DNA from 2 places in the Candidatus Syntrophocurvum alkaliphilum genome. Region 2 is predicted to be linked to the other one. Evidence: riboswitches for the same ligand, from Rfam matches in the RefSeq annotation. Region 2 holds a riboswitch; the other holds the start of a gene.
The links. A riboswitch is a leader RNA that binds a small molecule or an ion and turns the genes downstream of it on or off. The one in region 2 is predicted to bind cobalamin.

Region 1 (5,551 bases), 840 kb from region 2:
GATCATCAACAGTCAACTGTTTAATCTCACTAACAATTTTTCCATCAACTTTATCTACAACAAGCGCTTTAAAGGTTTCATTACTGGACATAACAATACCCCTCCCCAATTTATTATCTTTGTCCAAGGTCAAACCATTTTAAAAAGTATCACCTCCTGGACCTAATTAATATTTCATAGTTTAGATTAATTATTGGCATATTCATTACGAAACAAAAATAAAACAATTTAATAATTAATTATATTATACTACCAAATATTACATAATATTACCATTAAAATGTCAATAGAAATATGTCATAAAATAACATTATTGTTAATGGATGTTTATATTTTGATAATCACAAATTTATATGTGACAAAGATAATAAAATCTTTTTTTGTTAGTAAAAATATTTAAAAATTTAGATAAAGGTAGGGAAGGGGAGTAGTAATTTAAAATAAATAGTAAGATTAGTCGGAAACACTTGATTATCTTACAAACGTAGAGAAGAATTCATTTATTTGCTTGTATATAGCTAGCAAATGAATTCTTCTTTCTGTAATATTTGAAAATGTATTTTTATGGGAAGTGTTTGTGAGTTTGAATTTCTAGTTTTAATTTATATATTATATGGATCATGTTCTATAATATTTAAAGTAACTAATCTAATTTCTTTTAAGCCTTTTTTCTTGGCTTGATTAATCACCTCATTTACTTGGTTTAGTCTTTCATCACCAAATACAGATGCTTTATCCAAACTAACACATTTTAACTCTTCGTTTTGACTATTTTTTATATAGCCACTATTACATTTTATAGCATAAAGTTTTATCATAATAATCACCTCTATTGAGTTTTAGTAAATGCTCTAACTTGTCTAATCCTTTTTGGGGGTCATTGTTTTGTTTTGCTACCCATTGTTTTAATTTATCTATAACCATACCCGAGGCTATTATATCTTTAGCTTTAATATAGCCTTCGTTTATTGTTTTACTAGAATTCATTAAGTATAAAATCAAGGCTGTATTTAAACAGATAATATCATTTCTTGGTCCCATTATTTCACCATTTAATACTTTTAATAAATAAATTGCTTCTTTAGATTTATTAGTTTGCCCCTGAATTGCTTCTCTTGTTGTTCTTTTAATTCCAAAATCTTCAGGAAAAAAAGAATAAGAAACTATACTTCCATCTTCCTTTAACTCTGATATAAATGTTTCATTTAATGTTGAGGCTTCATCCATTCCATTAATACCATCTTCTGCAAGACCATGTACTATTAAAGCCTTTTTATACCCTATTTCTCGCATCACTATAGCTGTAGGTTTTAAAAGCTGTTTAGAATATACACCACGAACTGCATATTTAGGTAACGCTGGATTTGCAAGAGAAGCAGATATATTAAGAATAGAACCAAAAGATATCTGAGATAATATTCTACCTAGTGCTTTAGGGTGAATTTTTGGACTCATACCATTAAAAATACCTATGCCTACCTCTTCGATACTTTTCTTTACTAATTCAGGGCTACATTCAACATCTATTCCAAGTTCTTCTAAAATGTCAATTGTTCCACATTTAGATGTAATAGCACGGGCACCATGTTTAGCCATTACAACTCCTGCTGTAGATGCAACTATTGAGGCAGCTGTACTGATGTTAAATGTTTTTACACTATCCATTCCTGTACCACAATTTTCCACTAAAGGTTTAGTAGTATTTGGAGTTACCTTAACTGTATCTAATTCATAGATAGCTTCCCAAGCAGCTGCAATTTCTTGTACTGCTTCTCCCTTAGCAGCAAGTGCTGCTAAAAAAGCACCTTGATGCATTTCTGTTTCATCATTATTTAATACCTTAAAAAACATGTCCTTAGCTTCTTGATGTGTTAAGTTTTCCTTGTTTAGAAGTTTTGTAATCCCCATACTAAATTCTTTAAAATTTCTCAAATAATATCCCCCCTAAATTTAATCAAAATTTATTACTACAGAAAGCTCTGTCATATTTTTAACCATATCTATACCTTTTTTAATATCATTAAGTCCAATTATTTTTGTAACCATATTACTAACTCGAATACTATCTTTTGTGATAAAATCTAGAGCCTCTTTACTATGTTTAATTGCAGCTCCATATCCACCAATAACACTTATTTCTTTGTAATGAATAAGATTGAAATCTATGTTTCTACAATTTTCAGTAATTAATCCGCTAAAAAAACCTAATTTACCCCTTTTAGTAAGAACTTGAATTCCAGTGTTCATTGCCTCGTATTCTGGGCAACAGGGAATAACAACATCTGCACCTTTACCGCTAGTTAATGATAAAATTTCTTTGACAACATCTGCCTTAGACGAGTCAATAATATAATCAAATTCAAATTTTTTAGCATTTAATAGACGCTGCCTATTTTTCTCCACTCCGATAATATTAGAAGATCCTTTGAGTTTTGCTAATTTTGCATTTAATATACCTAATCGTCCTAAGCCAAAAATCACAACTGTTCTATTATTGTTCAAATTTAATAATTCTTGCATATTAATACTACAGGCTAATGGTTCTGCCATAGATGCTTCTTCAAAAGAAATGTTATCTGAAATAATAGTTACTATTCCGTTTTTCACTCCATTAGCAGGTACTAGTATGTATTCTGCAAAACCACCATCATAGTTAAATCCCATAATTTTAATAGCTTCACACAGATTATCAATACCTTTTTTACAAAATTCACAATTTCCACATGGTATACCAGGTGAAATTTGTACACGATCTCCTTTTTTATACATTTTTACACCTAAACCCACATGTTCTATAATTCCAGATACTTCATGTCCTAAAATTCTTGGTAGTTTAAGATCTCTTTGACCACTTAAAAAGGATTTCATATCAGTTCTACAAATTCCACAAGATTTAACTTTAACTAATAGTTCTCCTGTATTACATTCAGGAACTTTTAACTTTTTAATAACAATTTTTTCTCTACTCTCTAAAATTGCAGCTTTCAAAATAATCATTCCTTTCTTAAAAAAATAAAGTCCACGCTATATTAAAGCGTGGACTTTCCATCATCCATTACTACTAGATGCCTTTTTGATAAAGGATCAATATAGTTTAAGGCAGGTCTCCTGACTTAGGGTCATCATCTAATATAACCTTCCCCCAGTTTTGGAGTGGTAATAATATATTAGACTTACCAATACAGTGGCGGGCCCGTTTGGGATTCTAACCCAATTCCCTATTATCTCAAATTATTGAGCACCATTAACTATTTAATATTTAGTTGTTAAATATTAACACCTATTTACTTATAAATATTAATATTATTAGTAATTTATGTCAACCATCCACTGCAAAAAGCTAAACTTAGAGTATGGAATCGGCTGAGCAAACATATTTATCACGCCACTCATCGGTCTTTACCTTCATTTTAGCTTAGCACTTATTATCTAAAATGATTTTTTATTTATACTTAGCCGTGATCTATGCACCACGCCTTGCTACTTAAGGACTTAGATAAACATGTTTGCTCAGCCTTAAGTTTGTTGTAGTTACTTTTTGCAGCAGAATCAAAATTAGTTTTTTATAAAAACGATAATAATATATTTAATATGCTATAAAAAAAACTACAAGTGTAAAACTTGTAGTTTTAAAGTTTAATAATATTTAAGAAAACTAAATTAGTTTACTGGTATAACCCAAGAGAGCTAGTAATAATTTATGCCTATAAGTGTTGGGGTCTTTCAGTTAATTCATTAGTCAATTTATCATCTTTAAGATTTTCATCTTCTCTTCGTTTCTGTATTAGCCATATACCAATTATTAAGATTACTCCACTTAGATCTACCAAAATATTAGGTGATATGAGCATTATACCAGCAGCAAATAAAACTAGTCTTTCCCATAAATATGAATGACGTATAAAGTAGCCCATCATAGCACTACTTATTCCAAACATACCAAGCATTGCTGTAAGGACTGATATTGCTAATAGTGGGTATGTAAAATCTATTAAAATAAGCATTGGGTTATATATAAATATAAAAGGTATAATATAGGCTGCAATAGCTAATTTTACTGCTGTTACTCCTGAGTGAAATGGATTAGACTGAGCTATACCTGAACCAGCATAGGCAGCTAAACACACAGGCGGAGTAATATCAGCTACTATTCCGAAATAAAACACGAACATATGTGCTGCTAATACCGGTATAGCAAATTCTGGGTGATTTACTAATGCCGGTGCGGCTATTGATGCTGTTACTACATAATTGGCAGTTGTTGGTAGACCCATACCTAATAATATACATGCTAGCATAGTAAAAACTAGTGTTAAAATTAGTATGCCTCCTGACATGGAAATTATTCCTGAAGCCAATTTACCTCCTAAGCCAGTAATAACAACAATTCCTGCTACAATACCAGCACTTGCACAAGCGGCTATTACAGGTAAAGCAACTCTTGCTCCTCTTTCAAGTGTTTCAAAAATATCTATAATAGAAAGACGTGTCTCCTTTTTTATAAAGCTTAATATAAACGCACTTCCTATTCCAATTAAAGCAGCTCGTATTGGTGTAAAGCCAATCAATAAAGTCGTAAAAATTAATATCAGTGGTAAAATCATATATCCACGACTAAAAATTATTTCTTTTAATTTTGGTAGCTCACTTTTTGGCAAACCCTTAATACCTAATTTTTTAGATTCAAAGTGTACTCCCATAAATACACCCGAAAAATATAGCAAAGCGGGGATAAGTGCTGCTAACATAACTTGGCTATAAGGAACACCGGCATATTCAGCTAATAAAAATGCAGCAGCTCCCATAATTGGCGGCATAAGTTGTCCACCAGTTGAAGCTGATGCTTCAGCAGCAGCTGAAAACTCGGGTTTAAATCCGGATTTTTTCATTAATGGAATTGTAAAGGAACCTGAGCTGACTGTATTAGCAACTGAGCTTCCACTAACTGTTCCTTGTAAAGCACTTGCTGCAACCGCAGCTTTTGCTGTCCCACCTGTATATCGTCCTGCCAAAGCAAAGGCTAGATCATTGAAAAACTTTCCAATACCTGTCTTAATAAGCACTACACCGAAAAGCAAAAATAGGAAAATAAATTTAGACGAAACCTGTATCGGAGTACCAAAAATAGCAGAAGTGCTAAAGTAGAGTCTTAATGCTAAATTATCCCATGCAAAACCTCTATGATCTAATACAGGCATGTGAGGGCCTAATAAAGCATATGTAATAAATACACTAGCAATCACAACTATTGGTAATCCTACACATCTTCTAGTTGCTTCTAAAACTAAAAATACACCTAATACAGCAACTAAAAGATCTAAACTTGTAGCATCATTACGAGGTATTCGTACAGTAATTTCATTTACAAAATAAGCAAAATAATAACCCACGAACAATGCTAGAAAGGCTAGTATTACATCGTACCAAGGAACACCTTTTTGTTTATGCTGTAATCCTTTCTTAATAGGATAAAGTATAAATATTAAACCAAGTCCTGTTCCTAAATGTACAGCACCTTGTACTTGTGATTGTAAAATACCATATGAAGCAG
Region 2 (5,551 bases):
ATATATACAGGCAATGGAAAAGGTAAAACCAGCGCTGCATTTGGAGTAGCCATTCGAGCACGAGGTCATGACTTTAGGGTCCGAGTAATTCAATTCTTAAAAGGCAGCACCTATACAGGCGAATTATCTTCAGCTGAAAAACTAGGGATTGAAGTATTTCAGTTTGGTCGCACTTGTCCACATGCTGCAGTAATAAAAAGTGGATTTTTAAATTGTCAAAAATGTGGACAATGTTGGATTAAATTGGATAAGGCTGAAACAATTGATATAGAAAAAACCCAGATGGCATGGCAACTAACTTTAGATACGGTTACTAACGGCAAACATGATTTATTAATTTTAGATGAGATAATGAACGCTTATAATAAAAATTTAATACCACTTAACGATATCTTAAAACTATTAGAAGTGCTACCAGATAATTTAGATATTATATTAACTGGGAGAAACCCACCAAAAGAATTAATAGAAAAAGCCGATTTGGTTTCAAATATAACAGAGGTTAAGCACCCAGCCCGCATAGGTGTTCAAGCCAAACGAGGACTTGAATATTAACTAAATAAAACAAATTTAAAAAGGAATATTAAAAATTATGCTAAAAAGCTTTATATCAGCAACAACCTTTTTAACAACAATTCCAATTAAAGAAAAACGAATAGCCACTGAAAAAGAGCTGGCTAACTCACTATATTTTTACCCAATTGTAGGATTTATAATTGGCAGTATCTTGTGTATGCTTATTTTCTTAACTGAACCACTATCTCTAGGCCTAGCAGGTCACATGATTATTCTAACTATTTGGATCTTACTCACTGGCGGTCTCCATCTTGATGGACTTATGGATAGTGCTGATGGTTTATTAAGTCACCGAGAACAGAAGCAAAAGCTAGAAATTATGCACGATAGCCGGGTAGGAGCAATGGGAGCAATTGCATTAGTAATAATACTTCTACTAAAGCTTTCAGCATTAAACAGCTTAATGTTATTAGAATATTGGTGGGTTTTGCTTTTAGCACCTGCTATGGGAAGAACAGCTATAGTATTTGTTATTTGGATTTTTCCTTATGCTCGCAAGGAACCTGGTCTAGGATCTGTATTTGGGAAAACTTTATGGTATAAGCCTATTATAGCTTTAATAATTTTATTAATAGGAACTATTTTTTCTGCAGGTTATCTAGGTATAATGATTATTATTATCACCTTAGCTCTAGCATTATTAATAGCTTTATGGATTAATCAATCATTAGGAGGTCATACGGGTGATACTTATGGGGCTATGTGTGAAGTAACCGAGACGGTTTTCTTATTACTCACAATAATAATTCTTAAATTATAATGTACTTGAAAAAAGAATAAAATGGATTACGAGGTCTCTGCTCGTTTATATCCAGCCAAATTAAAATTAATAAATATATTATAATGGAGATTGTATTATGAATAATAATTTAGAGAAAAATTTATCACATGGTGGAAATGTATGGAAAGCAGCTGAAGAATTAGGGGTTAAAGTTCATGATATTATTGATTTTAGCGCTAGTATTAATCCTTTAGGCCCACCTACTTATGCTATAGAAGCTATACAAAACTATCTTAGATTAACTGAACACTATCCAGAACCCAGTGGCAAAGAATTTAAACTTACCTTAAAAAAGCATTTAGAAATAGATCCTAATAATATTGTATTAGGTAATGGTAGTATGGAATTAATCTATCTTATAAGTCGCCTATTTTATAAAAGACGAATCCTTACTTTAGCACCATCATTTTCTGCATATGGCAAAGGAATTAACAATCCTCAAATTATAAGAATCCCATTAGATAACAACAAGAATTTCAAATTACCTATTGGTGATTTGATAAGCAACATCCAACAAAATGACCTTATATTCATAGCTAACCCTAATAATCCCACCGGAAATGTATTTAAACGAGAAGACTTGCTTCACATTTTGCAAACTGCAGCTAAACTACAAGCAATACTAGTAATTGATGAAGCATTTATGGATTTTGTTACAGAGCAAAATGAATCATTGAAAGATTTAGTTTACAAGTATGATAATTTAATAATACTACGATCAATAACTAAATTTTTTGCATTACCTGGATTGCGTCTTGGTTATGCAATTGCTTCAGAAGAAATTATATCACTAATGGAAGATATACTTCCACCATGGCGCGTAAACACTCTCGCCCTAGCAGCAGGAAAAGCCTCTATTGAAGATTATGAATATATAGAAAAAAGCCACAAGTTAATAAAACAGGAAAAAGAATACTTACAAACACAATTAGAAAATCTAAAAGAATTGAAAGTTTATCCTTCAACTGCTAATTTTTTATTAATAGAAATATTAAATAGTAATATAACAGCAAATAGCCTACAGCAACATATAAAAAATAATAGTATACTAATTAGAGATTGTAGCTCTTTTCCAGGACTTAGCCCTTATTACTTTAGAATTGCAGTTAAAAGTAGAATATATAATGAAAAGCTAATAGAGCAAATGAGGTGTATTTTTAAGTGAAGGTTTTTTTATTAAGGCATGGAGAAACAAATTGGAATTATGAACAACGATATCAAGGACATACAGATATTCCCCTTAATGATATTGGTAAAGAACAAGCAAGAACTGTTGGTAAATACTTGTATAAAAAAGAAAAAATTGAAGCTATCTACTGTAGCGATCTTTCAAGAACAAAGGAAACTGCTGAAATTATAGCAGACTATTTAAGACTGCAAGTAAAATGTGATGCACGTTTTAGAGAAATGTCATTTGGAGATTGGGAAGGCAAGACTTTTACCGAAGTACACAATAATTATAAGGAAGAATTTAATGAGTGGGTTAAAGATACTCTCAACACAGTAGTACCAGGAAGTAAAGAATCATTTACTCAAGTTAGAGAGCGAGCCTTTACAAGCCTCGAAGAAATTAGCAAAAAACATAATGGAAATGTATTAATAGTTACTCACGGAGGAGTAATAAAAACACTTCTTTACTATATTGATCCCAAAAACGACATGTGGGAAACCTATATACAACCGAGTTCACTTTCAATAATAAATATAGAAAATGGTAAATTTCAAGTAATTTCGACTGGAATAACAGTAAAATAAGACAATTTTTTCTTGTTTTCCAAAACATAGTCATGCTAAAGTTAAGCATATAAAAAATTTGATAACTTTAATATCAAATTTAAAACAGGGAAGCTGGTGAGATTCCAGCACGGTCCCGCCACTGTATTGGGGAATTTTTTCACTCAAGCCACTGGTTATTTATTAACTGGGAAGGCGTGAAAAATAATGAACCTAAGTCAGGATACCTGTTTAATAATACTATCTCCTTAGTAGTACCTACGGTGTATAGGTAGGAGAAAACACATGCTATTTATACCCTGTACTACTTTGGTACAGGGTATTTTATTTGCACTATAATAAAAAAAGGAGGATAAGTCTTTGCACTTAAGTGATGGAGTTTTAACACTGCCTATTGTTGTAACTACTACTGTTGCAGCCGCTGGTCTTGTAGGATACTCATTAAAAGGAATTGAAGAACAAGATATTCCTCGTATTAGTCTTTTAACTGGTGCATTTTTTGCTCTTTCATCTATAAGTGTTCCGGTTGGCCCTAGTTCTGTTCATCTTTTACTAGGCGGTTTACTCGGTATCCTCCTTGGAAAAAAAGCTTGTATTGCCGTACTCATAGGCTTATTACTACAATTATTCTTGTTTCAGCATGGCGGACTGACAACACTAGGAGCTAATATGTTATTAGTTTCAATACCTGCATTAGGTGCATATTGGCTTTATAAAACCATAAAGATTAAATCCCGCTTTGCAATAGGATTTTTAGCTGGGTCTTTGGCAGTTATAGGAACATTAATACTAGTAATCCTTCTGTTATTTTTAAGCAACCCGGTCTTTGGTGAAGGATTATTTTCCGTAATAAATATCTTAGTTATAGGTCATTTACCTATTCTTTTAATCGAAGGTATAGTAACCGGTTTTGCAATTCAGTTTTTCTATAAAGTTAAACCTGATATATTAGAAACCCAAAAAGAAGCTATGTAGTTATAAGAAAAATTACAAAATTGGAGAGAGACAAATGATTTTAACAAGTCAAAATACCTCAGAATTCCATAATCATTTATGGGATATTCGAATTAAAATAGTTACACTTTTCCTGTTAGTGTTAGGAATAATAAGCTTAAATACACCTATAATGCTATTATTATCTCTTGTTTTTCTTTTGCTTTTAGCATTATACTCTGGCTTAACTATAAAATTTATGCTAACAAGAGTGACTGTTTTACTTCCTTTTCTTATCTTAATGTCAATACCTCTCTTGCTAGGAGGAGGCATTAGTGAAATACATTATCGCTATGAATTTGTCCTCTTACTTGTTTTAAAAGCATTAAGTTCTTTTATTGCTATGTTAATTATGGTTGCTACACAGCCCTTAGAAGAATTTTTACATGCATTAGGCCAATTAAAAGTACCAGCACCACTCATAAGTATTATTTTTTTAACATATCGTTATACTCTTCTTTTTATTAGTGAAATTAAAAGCACAAAAAATGCACTCCAAGCCAGACTATTTAAACCTAGTCTGCAAAATAATGCATTGCAAGTTTATGGAGAAATCTCAGGGGGGATGATTATAAAAGCTATAGATAGATCTGACCTCCTATATAGGGCTATGAGTACACGATGTTTTAATGGTACTATGCCTTTAGATAATCCTAAAAAGATATGTAAAAAAGACATCCTCACTTCTTCCATAATAGGAGTTTTGCTTATAATAATGTTTAGTGCAGAACGGTGGTGGATCATGTGAAAACCGTTGAAATTAATAAGTTAACTTTCAAATATCCTGATCAAACAATTGGAATCAAAGATTTAAATTTAGAAATTAATTCAGCAAAAAGGGTTGCAATACTAGGATCTAATGGAAGTGGAAAAACTACTTTGTTGTTTCACCTTTGCGGAATATTTATTCCCCAAAAAGGAAAAGTAAAGGTCTTAAACGAAGAAGTAAATAAATCAAATTTGAGAAAAATACGCGAAAAAGTTGGCTTCGTTTTTGATCATCCAGATTATCAATTATTTTCTACAAGTGTTTACAACGACATTGCCTTTGGCCCTATAAACCTAGGTTTAGATGAAAAAACAATAAAAAAAAGGGTGCAAAAAGCAATGAAACTTGTAAATATAGAAGATTTAGCAGCAAAATCCCCTTCTCGTTTAAGCTGGGGACAGAAAAAAAGAGTTGCTATTGCAGGTGTATTAGCTATGAATCCAAGCTTAATAATTTTTGATGAGCCATTATCAGGTCTTGATCCAGCCTCAATGCAAAGCTTTACCACAATTTTAAATCAGGTTTATGATCAGGGAAAAACAGTTTTTATAAGCACACATGATGTAGACTTTGCCTATAGCTAGGCAGACCATATAGTGATATTAAATAATGGAAAGATACTTGCTGAAGGCGCATCATCTTTATTAACAAATAAAAAGCTAATGGAAAGCGTTAGTTTAGACATTCCAGTATTAGTT

Region 1: it holds a riboswitch for cobalamin, as region 2 does, so the genes downstream of both, SYNTR_RS04220 (zinc-dependent dehydrogenase) here and SYNTR_RS08265 (CbiM family transporter) in region 2, are expected to answer to the same signal.

The regions. Positions count from the first base shown of each region.
Region 1 covers NZ_CP046457.1:855,848-861,398, reverse strand. Annotated here, with positions in the region: gene SYNTR_RS04235 (MDR family oxidoreductase) at 1-91, opposite strand, end outside; gene SYNTR_RS04230 (hypothetical protein) at 603-818, opposite strand; gene trpD (anthranilate phosphoribosyltransferase) at 790-1,932, opposite strand; gene SYNTR_RS04220 (zinc-dependent dehydrogenase) at 1,951-2,997, opposite strand; cobalamin riboswitch at 3,082-3,261, opposite strand; gene SYNTR_RS04215 (TRAP transporter permease) at 3,705-5,551, opposite strand, start outside.
Region 2 covers NZ_CP046457.1:1,699,219-1,704,769, forward strand. Annotated here, with positions in the region: gene SYNTR_RS08245 (cob(I)yrinic acid a,c-diamide adenosyltransferase) at 1-555, shown strand, start outside; gene cobS (adenosylcobinamide-GDP ribazoletransferase) at 593-1,336, shown strand; gene cobD (threonine-phosphate decarboxylase CobD) at 1,434-2,522, shown strand; gene cobC (alpha-ribazole phosphatase) at 2,519-3,112, shown strand; cobalamin riboswitch at 3,155-3,340, shown strand; gene SYNTR_RS08265 (CbiM family transporter) at 3,452-4,066, shown strand; gene SYNTR_RS08270 (energy-coupling factor transporter transmembrane component T family protein) at 4,101-4,832, shown strand; gene SYNTR_RS08275 (energy-coupling factor ABC transporter ATP-binding protein) at 4,829-5,437, shown strand; gene SYNTR_RS08280 (hypothetical protein) at 5,450-5,551, shown strand, end outside.